Regions from separate parts of the Bacillus capparidis genome, predicted to be linked through region 1. Evidence: riboswitches for the same ligand, from Rfam matches in the RefSeq annotation. Region 1 holds a riboswitch; the other holds the start of a gene.
The links. Region 1 has a riboswitch for lysine ahead of JOC74_RS08205 (amino acid permease). Riboswitches for the same ligand answer to the same signal wherever they lie in the genome.

Region 1 (8,438 bases):
TTCCAAACGATAGAAGGCACCTTTTTCTTTTTTCCCTTCCATACTCATCGTACCGGCCCACAAACGTCCTGCAGGATCGCATTTCCCATCATTAAACCGCAGTGAATGTTCCATCTGTTCCGGCTTTTTTAAAAGCGTCAACTGCTTCTGCACTAAATCAAATAAGTAGAACCCATCTTTCATTACGAGTACAAGCTTGTCTTTTTGATATCTTGAGATTGCTGTGACAAAGGAATTAAAGCGGTGTATTACATCTTCATTTGTTTCCGGATCAAAGACGTGAAGCTCCCCTCTCAATATATCCGTCCAATACAGTTTGGAAGAATCCGGATCCCATACTGGCCCTTCTCCAAGAAGAGCTCTCGCATCAAATGTCAAAGTCGCATCCATATTTTCACCTCTAGTTCATCTTTTCTTCAATCAGCTGGAGTTACAACATATAGAATATGCCAGTGAAGGCGGTTGCAACTGAACGCACTGCGTAATTCACCTTTGTACATTACATCCCCCACCTGCTTCCTTAGATTTTCAAAATCACCTGAGGCGGGGGTCTTACAGCCCGGGATAATTGAGAGGTTTCCCATTCAAAGCTTATTCAATATTCAATCACTTATTCTTATTGAACTGCATAATGATGGAGGTTCCTGCTCCTTCCTTGCTTTCCACATTAATCGTTCCATTATGGATATGGACGAGCTCTTTTGTAATAGCAAGCCCAAGTCCAGAACCAACTGACGGGTCCTTCGTATTTGTCCCCTTATAATAACGATTGAACAAATTAGCGACATGCTCCTGCGACATTCCTTTTCCGTTATCTTTAATAATTAACGTAATGTCATCCATATCTTCGTGGAGAATCACCGAAATGCGTGTTCCCAGATCATTATGTTTTACCCCATTGGCAACCAGGTTATCTATAATCCGCTTAAACCAAGCCTGATCTATCGAGAAAACGACTTTTTCTTTGTTGTGATGGAAATGCAAATAAAACTCATCCAGGAAAGGCGTCCTCTCGTAATGCTCAATTAATTCTTTTAAAAAAAAGACGAGATCGGTTTTCTCTCGATCAACTGGAATCGCATCATTTTTTAATCTATAGGTTAAATTTAAATCCTCGATTAATTCGGACATATATTCCGATTTTTCCCGCATGACTTGGCCCATTTCCCGGACCTCGTCCTTCGACCATTCGTATTGGTCGGATTCTAGCATCATCGCATTTCCATAAATTGTGCTGAGCGGCGTCTTTAAATCATGGGACAGACCGGCGATCCATTCCTCTCGAGTAGTTTGTATTTTATTCCGGTTTTTTTCATTGGTTTCAAGCGTTGCTGTCAGCTTTTCAAGCGACACGATAACCTCGTTGAAAAGCCGGTATGGCTGCTTCACTTTTCCGTTCTTCTTTTTGCTCACCGGCCTCCCTTTCCGATTCAGGGGCTCGTAAAAGTTTCCTTTAGCTAAATTGTATACCCAGCGAATCGTATGAAAAATGGGCGCTCCAAAACGGAAGGAATACCATAAAGCGAACAAAACTATGACGAAAAATAAGAAACAGATAATAATAAGAAAATTCTTTAATGCAGAAAACGAAAGGATCCGATTAAAATCATCATCGGGAAAATAGGACAGGTTGGGAACGGCAGTAACCATCACGCTGCCATTATCCAACGTTTCATAAGATATTTCATTCTTATAATTCCAAGGCTTAGAAGTATAGGAAAGCAAATCAATTTCTCGTATCCCTTTTTTCAAATTCGCGCTTCCATTAATATCATCAATATACTTGCCATTTTGATCAAAAAGATAGACAGAGCCTTTTAAATCCTTTATATACACAAGGGTGGAAGGATCAAATGAATCTAAGGACGTGCGGGATTTTTCATGTTCTTTAATATAATTTAATATGAACTCACTTTTAGGTTCTTTCCCGTAAAGCACGATATATTCATTATCGGAGATGGAAGCAGACCAATAATATATTTTTGCGCCATTTAATTTTTCCTTTTGATAAATAGTGTTCAAATCTTCATTACTAATCGTTTTTGGAAGATTTCCTTTTTTCCCGTAAGAATAAACGATCTCCTGGTTTTTATTTAAAAGAACCAGAAAGCCTTCTTCCTTGTCGACAATTTCTTTTAAAACGGGCGTAACATGAAAGGATTCCTCCTGATCTTTTTCAATCCACATCTCAAAAGATTCAGGGGTGGCTCGCGTCAAGCCGCTTCTTGTATCATTTTCAATTATGTCCAATACAAATCTCGTTGTTGCAAATGCCAAAACGAAGCCGACTACCACCAACATTAAAAATACTTGGCCAATAATTAAAAATACTAGCTTTGTTCTTAGTTTCATAGGGATTAATTCTGCTTTCTTTTCGGAATAAATTTGTATCCAAGCCCTCTGACAGTAACGATATATTTCGGATCACTGGCATTGACCTCTATTTTCTCCCTTAGCTTCCTTATATGAACCATCACTGTATTATTGTCGCCATAGGAAGGCGATCCCCATACTCTTTCATAAAGCTGATCCTTAGATAAGACACGATTCGGATGATCACAAAAATACTGCAGGAGCTGTAACAGCTGGGCAGAGCAGCCGACTGATTCACCAGCGACGATGAGCTCGGCGGAATCTGGCTTTAATATAAAGTGATCATATGAATATAAATCATCATCTGGAACTTGTCGCGGTTCTTCTTGAATTGTTATATACGTCCGTTTCAAATGGGCTTTGATTCTTGCTACCAGTTCCAATGGATTAAAAGGTTTTGTTATGTAATCATCCGCTCCATACGCAAATCCAGACAGCTTGTCTAGATCTGATGTCTTTGCTGTTAAAAAAAAGATTGGTGCCTTCGTATGCTGGCGGATCTGCGGACAAATCTCAAAACCTGATTGCCCAGGCATCATCACGTCGAGCAGAATCAAATCCACTTTCTTTGCTTTAACAATTTCCAAAGCATCTACAGCATTCACAGCACTAATGACTTGCTCGAACCCTTCTTTTTTTAAAACACGCTCTACCATTTGTACGATAGCTTCTTCGTCATCGACGATTAGAATTCGTGCATTTTCCATTGTATTCTTTCCTTTCTATCATGTTCCATGTATCAATCATACCATTGAACGTATCCTTGTCACGAACCTAAATCTTATTTAAGGAAACTTTAAAGCAAACTTCAGCTACGGGTAAATCCTATTCGCTATGATAAGTACAACACATGTAATAGAGGAGGTGTACGAATGACAATCATCAAGACTCAGTATCTTACCAAATTTTATCAGAGTAAAGCCGCAGTAAGCGATGTCACTTTCTCAGTATCCAAAGGTGGTACTTATGGAATTTGCGGAAACCGCGGAGCGGGAAAATCGACATTATTGAATCTTCTTGCCGGCTCTTCTTCTCCAAGCTCAGGAGAGGTTTTCCTTTTTAATAAGCCGTCCGGGGATAAAAGTGTCCAGCAAAGGCTCGGAGTCTATAACGAACATTCTGAAATTCATCACCATTTAACGGGAATGAATCATTTGTTGAATTTTTCATCTCGGCAAAAGAAGCGTGCCAGCGAAGATAAATGCTTAGAACTATTGCGGGCTGTCAATCTTTACGATGCGGCATACGTGAAGGTTGATAAATATACGAGGGATATGCAAAAGAGGCTGCTACTAGTACAATCCATCGTACACGATCCGGAGGTGCTTCTCTTTGATGAACCGACACAGGGTCTTGGCGACACTTCAGTTCGTTATATTCACCAATTCATTGAGGAGCTGAAATTGCAAGGAAAAACGATTATTATGGCCTTTGAAAAATTAGATGAACTTGCCAATCTTTGTACAACCATTTCGCTTATGCAAAATGGAAGGATGATAAAAGAGGGAAGCAAAGAAGACCTATATGCAGCATACGGGCATTCCATTACAGCCTCATTTAAGCTATCCAAAGTAACAAATAAAGAAAAACAAACTTTGATCCCGCTGATTTCCCAATTTGCTGAAATTCTTTACTGGACAAATCACGCGCTTTCCATTTCGATCCAATACGATTACTACATTCCCGTAGTAGTCAGAGCGTTAGTTAATGAAAGAATTGATGTTTTTCGGATAGAGGTTGATGAGCCTGATTTGGATGACCTTCTTTACGGAAGCAAGCGCACTTAAATAGATTCTGCCGATTTTCGCAAAACAAAAAACGCTGAAACCTCAGCGTTTTTTGTGAAAATTATATTATTATTTTGCTGCGAATTTTTTTACCGCAAATGGATAAATGATGACTCCGGCTAAAAATAAGCCGACTCCAAGTCCAAAGGTAATCATATCTGCAGTTCCTGTCGCAATGACCCATAAGGAATAAACGATTGCCAATAAGGCAATAGCGCCATCTTTTATTCGGGAGCCTTCCAGCTCGGAATAGGTTTCACCTTTAAACACGATCTTTAGAAAGTAGATGGCCGAAACCAAGTAAGGTATTAAATACGCAAGCGTTGCCGAGGTCGTTAAAAAATCAAATGCCTGGCTGATCGTGCCGGAAATCGTTGAAAAAATAAAAATTTGCGACATCAAATTCGTGATCAGCAAGGAGTTAGCAGGGCTCCCCTTTCGGTTCACTTTAGCAAAAAAAGTTGGAAAGTCCCCTGCTTTTGCAGATTGATAAGGCAACTCGGAACTGAGCAAGATCCATCCTAACATGGAACCCGCCAGACACATAATGGCCAAGATTCCCATTATGACTCCCCCTAAGCTCCCGATCAGAACTGCCAACACATCTACGAACGGCTTATCAGAAGCCCGAAGGACCTCGACCGGCAAAGCCCCCATTGTAATAAGTGTGATGATAAGATAAATGCAAAGAGCAATAATAAGTCCGGTAACAGTAGCACGCTTTACATCACGCTGAGAAGAAGCTCTCCCGGATAAAATAACCGCAGATTCAATGCCTACAAATGCCCATAAAGTTGATATGGCTGCATTGTGTACCTGCGCCCCCAAGCCTAAAACCGTTCCGCTCTCACCTTCGACCGGATAGTAAAATCCATTAAAATTTTCAGTCTGGAATACGAACAGACCTGCGATAATGAATAATGCGAAACCAGCCACTTTGGCAAAAGTCGTCAAAAAGTTGATCTTGCCGGCTGCATTGAAGCTGGTAACAAGTATTATATGTGTTCCCCATAATAATATGGTACACAGCAGGAAGGTAAGCAGCTGCCCTAATTGGATTTCCATGTCGCCAGTCTCAAATAAGACCCTTTTGTCAGTCAAGATGGGGATAAACGTCGTAATATATCCCGCCAAACTTGTCACAACGGCAACATTGCTGATCCAGTTGGCTACCCAGTAGCCCCAAACCATTGTAAAGCTTGCCAGTTTTCCTTTTTTCGGATCAGAAAAAATAGCTCTGGCATAGTTTTGCGGACCGCCCGCTAAATCCGGCCTTCGAATCGATAATTGACCAAACACAAGGGCAATCATAAGGACACCAAAGCCAGTCACAAGCCAAGCGTATAATGCCCCTAACGGACTGGCTGTATTAGCTAGAGTGCTCGGCAGCATGAAGACTCCAGAGCCTACCATGTTGCCAACAACTATTGCTGTTAATAACCAAAAACCCCATTTATTGTTTTGCATCGTATACCTCCAATTTTTCCTGAACGTATACGGTACGTAAAGCCTTTAACGCATTATAAAAAGCATGAACAAACAAAAGTCCATGCTGCACATACACTCCTGACCTCCGGATAGCTCTCCGCACCGTAACCGCGGCAGTCCTGCCCTTTTTCAGGTACAGACCCAGCACAAAAACCTGTGAAATCTTCATGCTTCGGCACGGATGCCTTTTATATGCTTTCATCAACCTCACAAGTCTCGAAGCATACGACTAATCATCCATGCAACCTCTACCTCACCAAGTCCGAGTGAGGATTTTATTAGTTGTAAAACAACCACCTATGTGAGGCTACCAGAAGTAAAGGAAGCTGTCAATGGAATGTTTTTCTACAAAAACAACTTGCAGAAGATTTCTGCAAGTTGTCACATGCTTATTTGTTTTGTTTCTTATTAATTGCTTCTTGAAGAGGATCGCCTTTCAAAGCGGCAGAAGCGTCTTTAAGTGCTCCAGTCAATGCTTGCTTGTCTTTCCCGTTTGACTTGCCCTTACCTATATTAAAAAAACCCATTATGATCACCTCATATAATGAATTGTGATACATGTTTAATTTGGTTCTTTTATTAAGATAATATACACAGAGTAAAATGGAATTGATACTCGTGTATAGCCTTGTATCACGTGGGCAACATAAGGTACGAAAAAGAAAGCAGCTAAGCTGCTTTCTTATTTTACCAAGGATGCTTCGTTAGCCTCTTTAGCAAGTTCAATAGCGCCGTAAATTCCTGCATGATCTCCTAGGCCTGGAGAGACAATGTATGACTCAAGTTCCGGAAGGTCAATATAGTTATTCACGTAGCCTTTCAGCTTTTCAAAAATCAACGGAAACAGATGAGATTGCTTCATCACGCCGCCGCCCATAATAATTTTTTCAGGAGATAAAATCAGAATGTACTGCATCAAACCTTGAGCAAGATAATCGGCTTCTATCTCCCAAACTAATGGTTGATCTGCTAAATCTTTCCCCGGTTTGCCCCACCTTTGTTCAATGGCAGGACCTGCAGCCAATCCTTCCAAGCAATCGTTATGAGAAGGACAGGTGCCTTTAAAAGTGTCTTGAGGATGACGACGTACTAACACATGCCCCATTTCAGGATGCGTATGGCCTTGAACCAGCTTTCCGCCAATCACGGCTCCAGCGCCAATTCCTGTGCCAACTGTAATATACATGCAGCTGCCGAGACCTTTTGCTGCTCCCTTTTTCAGTTCCCCTAACGCGGCTGCATTAACATCAGTCGTAAAATATACAGGAGTACCCAGGCGTTTTTTTAGCTCAGGAATAAATGGGTAATTGACCCATGCTTTTTTTGGAGTATTCGTAATATAACCGTAATTTTCTTGATCCTCCGCGACAGAGATTGGACCGAAAGCGCCCACTCCTAATGATGAAAGTGAAAATTCATTGAAAAATAATTCGATCTGACTCATCGTTTTTTCCGGTGTTTCAGTAGGGAATTTCGTTTCTTTAATGATTTCGCCAGCAGCATTTGCCACTGCGCAGACAAATTTCGTTCCTCCAGCTTCTATAGCGCCTAAATACATATTTTGTTTTCCCCCTAATCAAATTAGTAATGGCCAAGCAACATTATTCTTCATGCATTGCAACCTAGAGACGCAAGAATTATTCTGACGAAACTGATTCACAATAATCTTATATAAATACATGATTGCTACCAATGATAAAATTTCATATTTAACCGTTTGCAAGGCTTTTCATTTTAAGTCACATTTAGCTGCTGCTTCTTACTATAATATCGGTTTCTCCATAATTTAGTGTGTAGTTTTCGTCAATTGAATGCCTCTATATCTCTTCGTTCACTGGATGCCTCGACCATTTTTGCATTTTGACATTTCTCATCATAACGTTACCAATTTACGATTCATTTTTCCACACTTTTTTTATTTCCTTTACATGGAAATAATTCATAAGATAATAGGCACTCTCCTTTGGAAGGAGCATGTGCTAAAGAACAGCAGAAATCATTAATATTATCTGATACAATAATTAATATTAGCATAAGAAATACAGCAAAAAAAGGTAACTATGAACTAACATTGTTCATTATTTAAGAAATACTTAGGAGAAAGTGCAAAATGGCTTACGATAATATTAGAGTCTTAGACAGAGATGACGCAGATAGGTATTTGGAGTTAAGGCTGGAGGCATTACTTCAGGATCCTGATGCATTTGGTTCAACGTATGAAGAAACCATGCAAAACAGCATGAAAGAGCTGTTACATCAGTACAAACAAAGGTTAGTCCCAACCGAAAAGTCCTTTACCGTAGGTGCATTTTATGAAGCCACTCTTATTAGTGCTGCAAGTATTCTCCGTCAAGAAATGATTAAATTTAACCATAAAGCTGCACTTCTAGCAGTATACACATCTCCTGCTTACCGAGGGAAAGGCATTGGAAAAGCAGTCCTTTATGCAGTAATTGAGCATGCGAAAAAGCTAGAAGGCCTTGAACAAATTACTCTAAGTGTATTGAAATCAAACAAATCTGCCAAAAAACTCTATGAATCTGCAGGATTTGAAGTCTTTGGCTGCGAAAAACAAGCAATAAAATATAAAAACAGGTACCATGATGAGCTTCATATGAAATTATTACTATGATAAGCTATGCTCCCGAAGTCAGGAGCATCAGCTTTCTTTTTTACCGTTTATCAAAAACATAAAAACCGTAATTAAAATAAATGCGATGAGTGCTAGAAAAGGAATGGTTATAAAACCAAACCAGTTAATATAGGATGAATTACACGGGACACCGTTCA
Region 2 (8,438 bases), on a different contig from region 1:
ATTACAATGAACCGTCCAACGGCAAATGCTTTATCTACAGGGCTTTTGGAAGAATTATCAGAATGTCTGGATCAAATTGAAGCTAACTCTGACGTCCGTGCGATCATTATTTGCGGGGAAGGCAGATTTTTTTCGGCTGGTGCCGACATAAAGGAATTTACTACTCTTGCAAATGAGTCCGATTATACAGACTTGGCTGAAAAAGGCCAGCAAATCATGGAAAGGATCGAATCATTTCCAAAGCCAATCATTGCCGCTATTCACGGAGCAGCACTTGGCGGAGGGCTGGAGCTTGCGATGGCTTGCCATATTCGGATTGCAGAAGGCGGTGCCAAGCTCGGAATGCCAGAGCTAAACTTAGGTATCATCCCCGGTTTTGCCGGAACACAGCGGCTCCCGAAATATGTTGGCACTGCGAAAGCTCTGGAAATGATAGGGACAGCTCAACCGATCAGCGGCAAAGAGGCTTATGAATCAGGTCTTGTTACAATACTTGTAAACGACCGGGAAGAAGCTTTGATTAAAGCCTATGAATTAGCCGAGCAATTTGCCGAAAAAAGCCCGAAAACGTTGGAATTCGTTTTGGAACTTCTTCATGCAAACAAAATCTATACTTACGAAGGAGCATTAAAGCTGGAAGCGAAGCGATTCGGCGAGGTTTTTCAATCTTCGGATTCGAAGGAAGGAATCCAGGCATTCCTTGAGAAAAGGAAACCTAACTTTAAAGGCGAGTAATAGATGTAACGACTCGGAGGGGGAATGTGATATGAACATCTTTGTCTTAATGAAGCGGACATTTGACACAGAGGAAAAAATTACAATTCGAGCTGGTGAGATCGACCAACAAGACGCAGAGTTTATTATTAATCCCTATGATGAATATGCAGTTGAAGAAGCCATTCGCCTGAAAGAAGCTCACGGTGGAGAAATTACGGTTGTGACGGTCGGCGGGGAAGATGCGGAAAGGGAGCTTCGAACTGCTTTGGCTATGGGGTGCGATAAGGCCGTTTTGTTAAATATCGATGGTGAACTGGAGGATCCGGATCCTTTCTCCACTTCAACCATACTTTATCACTATTTGAAGGAAAAGCAGTTTGACCTTATTTTAGGGGGAAACGTAGCTATTGACGGCGGCTCAGGCCAGGTCGGCCCGCGACTGGCAGAGCTGCTGCATATCCCTTGCGTCACAACCATTACGAAGCTATCTGTCAACGGCAAAGACGCAGAAATAGAACGAGATTCTGAGGGTGATCTTGAAAAAGTAACTGCACCCCTGCCGCTCCTTGTAACCGCTCAGCAAGGTTTAAATGAACCGAGGTATCCGGCGCTTGCGGGAATCATGAAAGCAAAGAAAAAGCCCCTGGAAGAACTTGAGCTTGATGATCTTGATCTCACAGATGAAGACGCTGCGGCGAAAACAAAAACGATTGAACGCTTCTTGCCGTCTAAAAAAAAATCTGGACGATTTCTGGATGGAGATGCAGGCAAACAAGCAAAACAACTGGCAGCTTTGCTAAGAAGCGACGCGAAAGTCATCTAACAAGGGGGATCAATATGGGGAGAAAAGTAGTGGTTTTAGGGGAAATAAGGGATGGATCAATTCGCAACGTAACCTTTGAAGCTATTGCAGCAGGGAAAATCATTGCAAATGGCGGAGAAGTAATTGGTTTACTCATTGGTGAAAGCGTTTACGAATATGGGGGAGAGATGATCAAATATGGAGCGGATCGCATCATTGCGATAGAACATGAGAAGCTCGTGTATTATACACCGGACGGCTATGCTCAAGCAATCGAAGTGATTATTGAAAAAGAAAAACCAGATGCCATTCTTACCGGACATACCTCAATCGGCAAGGATATTATGCCAAAAATTGCTGCTAAGCATGAGAAAGGATTGCTTTCTGACGTGATCGATCTCGAAGAAACTGGCGGGAATCTCGTATTTACCAGGCCGATTTATTCGGGAAAAGCCTTTGAACGAAAAATTGCATTAGATCAGCTTGTTTTGGCCACAATCAGGCCGAACAACATGTCTCCATTAGAACAGGATGAAAAACGAAAAGGTACGATTGAAAAAGTAGAAGTCGAGATAAAGGATGTAAGGACAAAGGTCCAAGCCATCGTCAAAAAAACCGCAGAAGGCGTGGATTTATCCGAGGCGAAAATCGTCGTTGCCGGCGGCAGGGGAGTCAAGAGCGCAGACGGATTTAAGCCTTTGCGGGAGCTCGCAGAAGTATTAGGAGCCGCTGTCGGTGCCTCTAGAGGAGCGTGTGACGCAGAGTATTGCGATTACTCTCTGCAAATTGGGCAAACCGGCAAGGTGGTTACCCCGGAGCTCTATATTGCCTGCGGGATATCGGGGGCAATCCAGCATCTGGCCGGCATGTCGAATAGCAAAGTGATTGTAGCGATTAATAAGGACCCGGACGCAGATATCTTCCGAGTCGCGGACTATGGAATCGTAGGCGACTTGTTTGAAATTGTTCCGCTGTTAACAGAAGAATTCAAACAGCTAAAAATCCATAAATAGTATGATGTTTTAAACGGAAAGCTTTGGTGTGAATATGCTGGAGAATGGGTATAGTATTACCAAGCAATTTAATAGCGTAACGATTACGGTTAATGCTATACTAAAATCCATAATTTAAATTGGAGGTATGAGTAAATGGCTATCGTAAAAGCTACTGACCAAAGCTTTTCAACAGAAACAAAAGAGGGAGTCGTTCTTGCAGACTTTTGGGCACCTTGGTGTGGACCTTGTAAAATGATCGCGCCTGTTCTTGAAGAACTTGATCAGGACTTGGGAGATAAATTAAAAATCGTAAAAGTCGATGTAGATGAAAACCAAGAAACAGCCGGCAAATATGGAGTGATGAGCATTCCAACGCTGCTTATCCTTAAAGACGGCGAAGTTGTTGAAACATCAGTTGGCTTTAAGCCAAAAGAGGCATTGCAAGAATTAGTAAACAAACATCTGTAAGAGTTTTTCAGGGCGATTCCAATAGGAGTCGCTTTTTCTATGCATTTTTCCAAACAAACATTCGGAAAAATGGTACACTACTCTTATTGGGGAGAGAAAGTCCCCTATTTCGCAAAGCAAGGAAGTGTTCTTCGTGAATCATAAAATAAAAGAGAAGCTCGCACTTCTTCCTGACCAGCCCGGCTGTTATTTAATGAAAGACAGGCAAGGGACCATTATTTATGTAGGAAAAGCAAAAATTTTAAAAAACAGAGTGCGCTCCTACTTTACAGGTTCCCATGATACAAAAACCCAGCGTCTCGTAAGCGAAATTACAGACTTTGAATATATTGTCACCTCCTCTAATATAGAAGCGCTCATTTTGGAAATGAACCTGATCAAAAAATACGATCCAAAATATAATGTCATGCTGAAGGATGACAAAACCTATCCTTTTATTAAAATAACCGCCGAGAAGCATCCTCGTCTGATCGTTACCCGCAATGTCAAAAAAGATAAAGGGCGTTACTTCGGCCCTTATCCAAACGTTTACGCGGCGAGAGAAACAAAGAAGCTGCTAGACCGGCTGTACCCGTTACGAAAATGCACCACGCTGCCTGATCGGGTCTGCCTTTACTATCATATGGGACAATGTCTCGCACCGTGTGTCTACGATGTAGAAGAAGAAACGAATAAAAAACTGGTCGATGAAATTACAAAATTTCTAAAGGGCGGCTTCAACCAAATAAAAAAAGAATTAGAAGGAAAAATGCACGAGGCTGCTGAAAACCTTGAATTTGAGCGGGCAAAGGAATTACGCGATCAGATCGCCCATATTGATTCCACGATGGAAAAACAAAAAATGGCGATGACGGACCAAGTCGACAGGGATGTATTTGCCTATGCATACGATAAAGGCTGGATGTGCGTTCAAGTCTTTTTCATCAGGCAAGGCAAGCTGATCGAACGGGATGTCAGCATGTTCCCAATGTACCGGGAAGCGGATGAAGAGTTTCTAACTTTTATCGGACAATTTTACAGCAAAAACAATCACTTTTTGCCGAAGGAAATTTTACTTCCGGATAGTGTAGATATTCAGCTGGTAGAACAGCTGTTAAATACGTCTGTCCTGCAGCCGAAAAAAGGAAAGAAGAAGGATCTGCTCATGCTTGCGCATAAAAATGCCAAACTGGCGCTAAAAGAAAAATTTTCATTGATCGAACGGGATGAAGAGAGAACAATCGGTGCCGTCGAAAAATTGGGCGAGGCGCTGAACATTTATACCCCGTTTCGAATTGAAGCCTTTGATAACTCAAATATTCAAGGAACCGATCCGGTATCGGCCATGATCGTGTTTTTGGATGGAAAACCGAATAAAAAAGAATATCGAAAATATAAAATTAAAACCGTCACAGGACCTGATGATTATGGTTCCATGAGAGAAGTCATCCGCAGAAGGTATACCCGAGTGTTAAAAGAGGAGCTTCCTCTGCCTGATTTAATCCTGATTGACGGCGGAAAAGGACAGATCAACGCAGCGGTTGATGTGCTTCAAAATGAGCTGGGCCTTGACGTTCCCGTAGCGGGATTGGTTAAGGACGACAAGCATCGAACATCAAACCTGATCATCGGTGATCCTCTGGAATTGATTCAACTGGATAGAAACAGCCAGGAATTTTATTTGCTTCAGCGCATTCAAGATGAAGTCCACCGGTTTGCGATTACCTTTCACCGGCAGCTTCGCGGAAAGTCTGCCTTTCAATCTGTGCTGGATAACATCTCAGGGATCGGCGAAAAGCGGAAAAAGCTGCTGATGAAAACATTCGGATCTGTCAAAAAAATGAGAGAAGCTACGATAAAAGACTTTCAAGATGCGGGCATCCCGCTAAAAACCGCAGAGCTTTTAGTGGATGAACTAAAAAAACAAAATTGATATTGGGCTGAAAGTTTGCTACAATGTGAGTGAATTTAATAGATCGTTTATGAAGATAGAGGTGCGAACTTCAAGAGTAAGCCTTTCGAGAATGGTGGATTCTAAGAAAAAGGCAGAAAGGGAAGGATCGCCGAAGTGAATTCTGTCCATCAACAGAATTTGCTGGCTTTGCATTTAAGAAATGCAGGGCTGTCAGGAAATGACTCCTGGAGGGCTATCTCATTGTCCGGACTTGTCACTAGTTTCGTAAAAGCAATGAGAGAATCTACTCTTATTGCTTTTTTTTCTGGCAAGAAAAGGCGTCGTCCCGAGTGCATTCCTTACATAACGGTCACTAATTAATCATAAGGGTGGTAGCAATGGGTCTTATCGTACAAAAATTCGGCGGAACCTCAGTCGGTTCAGCTGAAAAAATTCTGCATGTAGCAAACCGTGTCATTGAAGAAAAAAAGAAAGGTAACGATGTCGTCGTTGTCGTTTCTGCAATGGGCAAGTCAACTGATTTACTCGTCAATCTTGCCCGTGATATTACAAAGAGTCCATCACAAAGAGAAATGGATATGCTTCTATCAACAGGCGAGCAGGTGACAATCTCGCTATTAACAATGGCGCTTACTGAAAAAGGATATGATGCGATATCTTATACGGGCTGGCAAGCAGGCATTCAAACTGAAAGAGTACACGGCAATGCCCGAATCACAGATATCAAAACGGATAAAATAGACCAGCAGCTAAAAGAAGGAAAAATTATTGTAGTCGCAGGATTCCAAGGGATGTCTTCCGATTCTGAGATCACAACGCTTGGAAGGGGCGGATCAGACACAACTGCCGTCGCTCTGGCCGCAGCACTGAACGCTGAGAAATGCGATATATACACAGACGTCCCAGGTGTATTTACAACCGATCCCCGCGTCGTGAAATCAGCAAGAAAATTGGATGCCATTTCCTATGATGAGATGCTGGAACTGGCGAATTTGGGTGCCGGAGTCCTCCATCCAAGAGCCGTTGAATTTGCAAAAAACTATGAAATTCCGCTCGAAGTTCGGTCAAGCATGGAATCTGTACCAGGAACAAGAATAGAGGAGGCTGCTTCAATGGAAGAAAATTTAATTGTCAGAGGGATTGCTTTTGAAGATCAAATCACGAGAGTAACCATTACCGGTCTAACTACCGGCTTAACGACACTGTCCACTATTTTTACAACGCTTGCGAAACGCAGCATCAATGTCGATATCATTATTCAATCGGCGACAAGCGAAAACCATACATCGATTTCCTTCTCAGTAAAAACCGATGATTTAGAAAAAACAGTAGAAGTGCTCGAAGACTACAAGGATGCGCTGAAATTCAAAAAAATTGAAACGGAAAACAAGCTCGCGAAGGTATCAATCGTTGGTTCAGGGATGGTTTCAAACCCAGGAGTCGCCGCAGAAATGTTCGCCGTGTTAGCAAGAAAAAATATTCAAGTGAAAATGGTAAGCACATCAGAAATTAAAGTATCTACAGTGATCGATCAAGAGGATATGGTAAAAGCGGTCGAAGCATTGCACGACGCATTCGATCTCGCCAAGCAATCCTCCGCTGTGTTGTAGACACAGGCGATAATCGTTTGATTGGAGCTATTACTTGGTTGAATTGTGCAAAAAAGGATCAGGTCGGTGCAATTAAGTGGATAAGGGTGCAAAAAAGTAGCTGAACGGTGCAATTAAGTGGATAAGGGTGCAAAAAAGGATCTGGTTGGTGCAATTAATTGGCTAACGGTGCAAAAAAGACCGTGATCGGTGCAATTAATCGATAACCCGTACAAAATTGGTCCACTAAATCAATCGAACGATACACTAATAGATCTTGCCCGTTGACACAAAATATTTTACCGTGCCCTAAAAAAGAAAGCGTCCGGGAGAAAATTTCCCGGACCGCTTTTTTAATATCCACCTTCACTTTTTCATACGCGGTCCTTCAAATCCCATTTCACCGTCAGTTCCACTTTATCGGTTCGTTTTTTAATTTGTTCGTAGGATTCCGCTATATTGTTATTTAACATTTGAATTTGTTCCGCGATAAATCCTGCTTCCAATTGAAAATTTGGTTCTTTTTGATGTTTTAGTCGATTGGAAACAAGAGGGCCATCAAGCGTGAATTCTATTCTGTTCTTTTTTGCTTCAACTAGGACAAGGTTTCCCCATCCTGCTTCTTGAAAAAAAGCCGGGATATCATTCCATGAGTCAAGGGGGAATTTTCTGGCGATATTTTTGCCTGCCCAGTACATCATAGAGGGATATTCACTACCGAGTAAATCCGGTATTAATACTTCTTTGATTAGTTCATAGGCAAAAGCGGACACTTCCATTTCTTTGAATTTTTCGATTTTTGTTTCGTAATTACTCAAGATTGCATATCTCCCCTCTCACATGAGTTTATTATATCGTATATCAGCCATTTGATCATTCAGCTGCCTAATGATTCTCAAAAAATATTAAAATTATATCTTAATAAAATAAAAATGAAACTGAATTGATAGTATTTTTTAAAAAATAAATTATGTACGCGTTTTCTTGACGCTTTTTTAACATAGGAGTAAAATGAAATTGTCAAAAAAATCTTCAGTAAGTGCTTACATTTCCTGAAGAGAAAAATTTATTTTCAATTAATTCGTAGTTTTCAAACTAGGGGGTAAGACTATGGAGGGGAACAGAGAGTTTTTGTATCGAAGATTGCATTCCTTACTTGGTGTAATACCTGTGGGTGTGTTCTTGATACAGCACCTTGTGGTTAACAATTTCGCCACAAGAGGGCCCGAAGCATTTAATAATGCAGCCCATTTTATGGAGAATCTGCCGTTCAGATATGTGTTGGAGGCATGTATCATTTTTATTCCTTTGATCTATCATGCAGTATACGGGGTTTATATTGCATTTACGGCAAAAAACAATGCGAACCAATTTGGCTTTGCGAGAAATTGGTTATTTGTATTTCAGCGAATCTCCGGCATTATAACCTTAATTTTTGTCAGCTGGCACGTATGGCAGACTTATCTTGCCGCGCAATTATTCGGTGAGGAAGTCAATTTCAATATGATGGAGAATATCCTGAGCGATCCGTTCTTTCTAGGCTTTTATTTAGTCGGTGTCGTATCCACTATTTTTCATTTTTCTAACGGATTGTGGTCATTTGCTGTTACGTGGGGAATTACCGTTACTCCCCGTTCTCAACGAATCAGTACATACGTGACATTGGCAGTTTTTATAGCGCTTACTTATGTAGGAGTAAGCAGCATCTTTGCGTTTGTGTAATTAATAGATCACTAGAGGGAGAAGGGGTAGAGCATGAGCAATTCTAGTATAGTCATAGTCGGCGGCGGATTGGCCGGGTTAATGGCAACGATCAAAGCAGCTGAAGCAGGAACAAGAGTCAAGCTCTTTTCGATTGTTCCCGTCAAGCGTTCGCATTCTGTATGTGCACAGGGTGGAATTAACGGAGCAGTCAATACGAAAGGGGAAGGCGACTCTCCTTGGGAACATTTCGATGATACCGTATACGGCGG

Region 2: linked by a shared signal. The riboswitch ahead of JOC74_RS18220 (aspartate kinase) and the one ahead of JOC74_RS08205 (amino acid permease) in region 1 are both predicted to bind lysine.

What each region holds. Positions count from the first base shown of each region.
Region 1 is NZ_JAFDST010000002.1:223,541-231,978, forward strand. It holds gene JOC74_RS08185 (SMP-30/gluconolactonase/LRE family protein) at 1-390, opposite strand, end outside; gene JOC74_RS08190 (HAMP domain-containing sensor histidine kinase) at 607-2,352, opposite strand; gene JOC74_RS08195 (response regulator transcription factor) at 2,358-3,080, opposite strand; gene JOC74_RS08200 (ATP-binding cassette domain-containing protein) at 3,246-4,160, shown strand; gene JOC74_RS08205 (amino acid permease) at 4,230-5,627, opposite strand; lysine riboswitch at 5,731-5,907, opposite strand; gene sspJ (small acid-soluble spore protein SspJ) at 6,038-6,175, opposite strand; gene JOC74_RS08215 (ROK family protein) at 6,331-7,206, opposite strand; gene JOC74_RS08220 (GNAT family N-acetyltransferase) at 7,759-8,280, shown strand; gene JOC74_RS08225 (disulfide oxidoreductase) at 8,308-8,438, opposite strand, start outside.
Region 2 is NZ_JAFDST010000005.1:128,727-137,164, reverse strand. It holds gene JOC74_RS18245 (enoyl-CoA hydratase) at 1-735, shown strand, start outside; gene JOC74_RS18240 (electron transfer flavoprotein subunit beta/FixA family protein) at 767-1,540, shown strand; gene JOC74_RS18235 (electron transfer flavoprotein subunit alpha/FixB family protein) at 1,555-2,532, shown strand; gene trxA (thioredoxin) at 2,668-2,982, shown strand; gene uvrC (excinuclease ABC subunit UvrC) at 3,116-4,894, shown strand; lysine riboswitch at 4,943-5,119, shown strand; gene JOC74_RS18220 (aspartate kinase) at 5,254-6,486, shown strand; gene JOC74_RS18215 (hypothetical protein) at 6,641-6,835, opposite strand; gene JOC74_RS18210 (YslB family protein) at 6,840-7,244, opposite strand; gene JOC74_RS18205 (succinate dehydrogenase cytochrome b558 subunit) at 7,576-8,187, shown strand; gene sdhA (succinate dehydrogenase flavoprotein subunit) at 8,221-8,438, shown strand, end outside.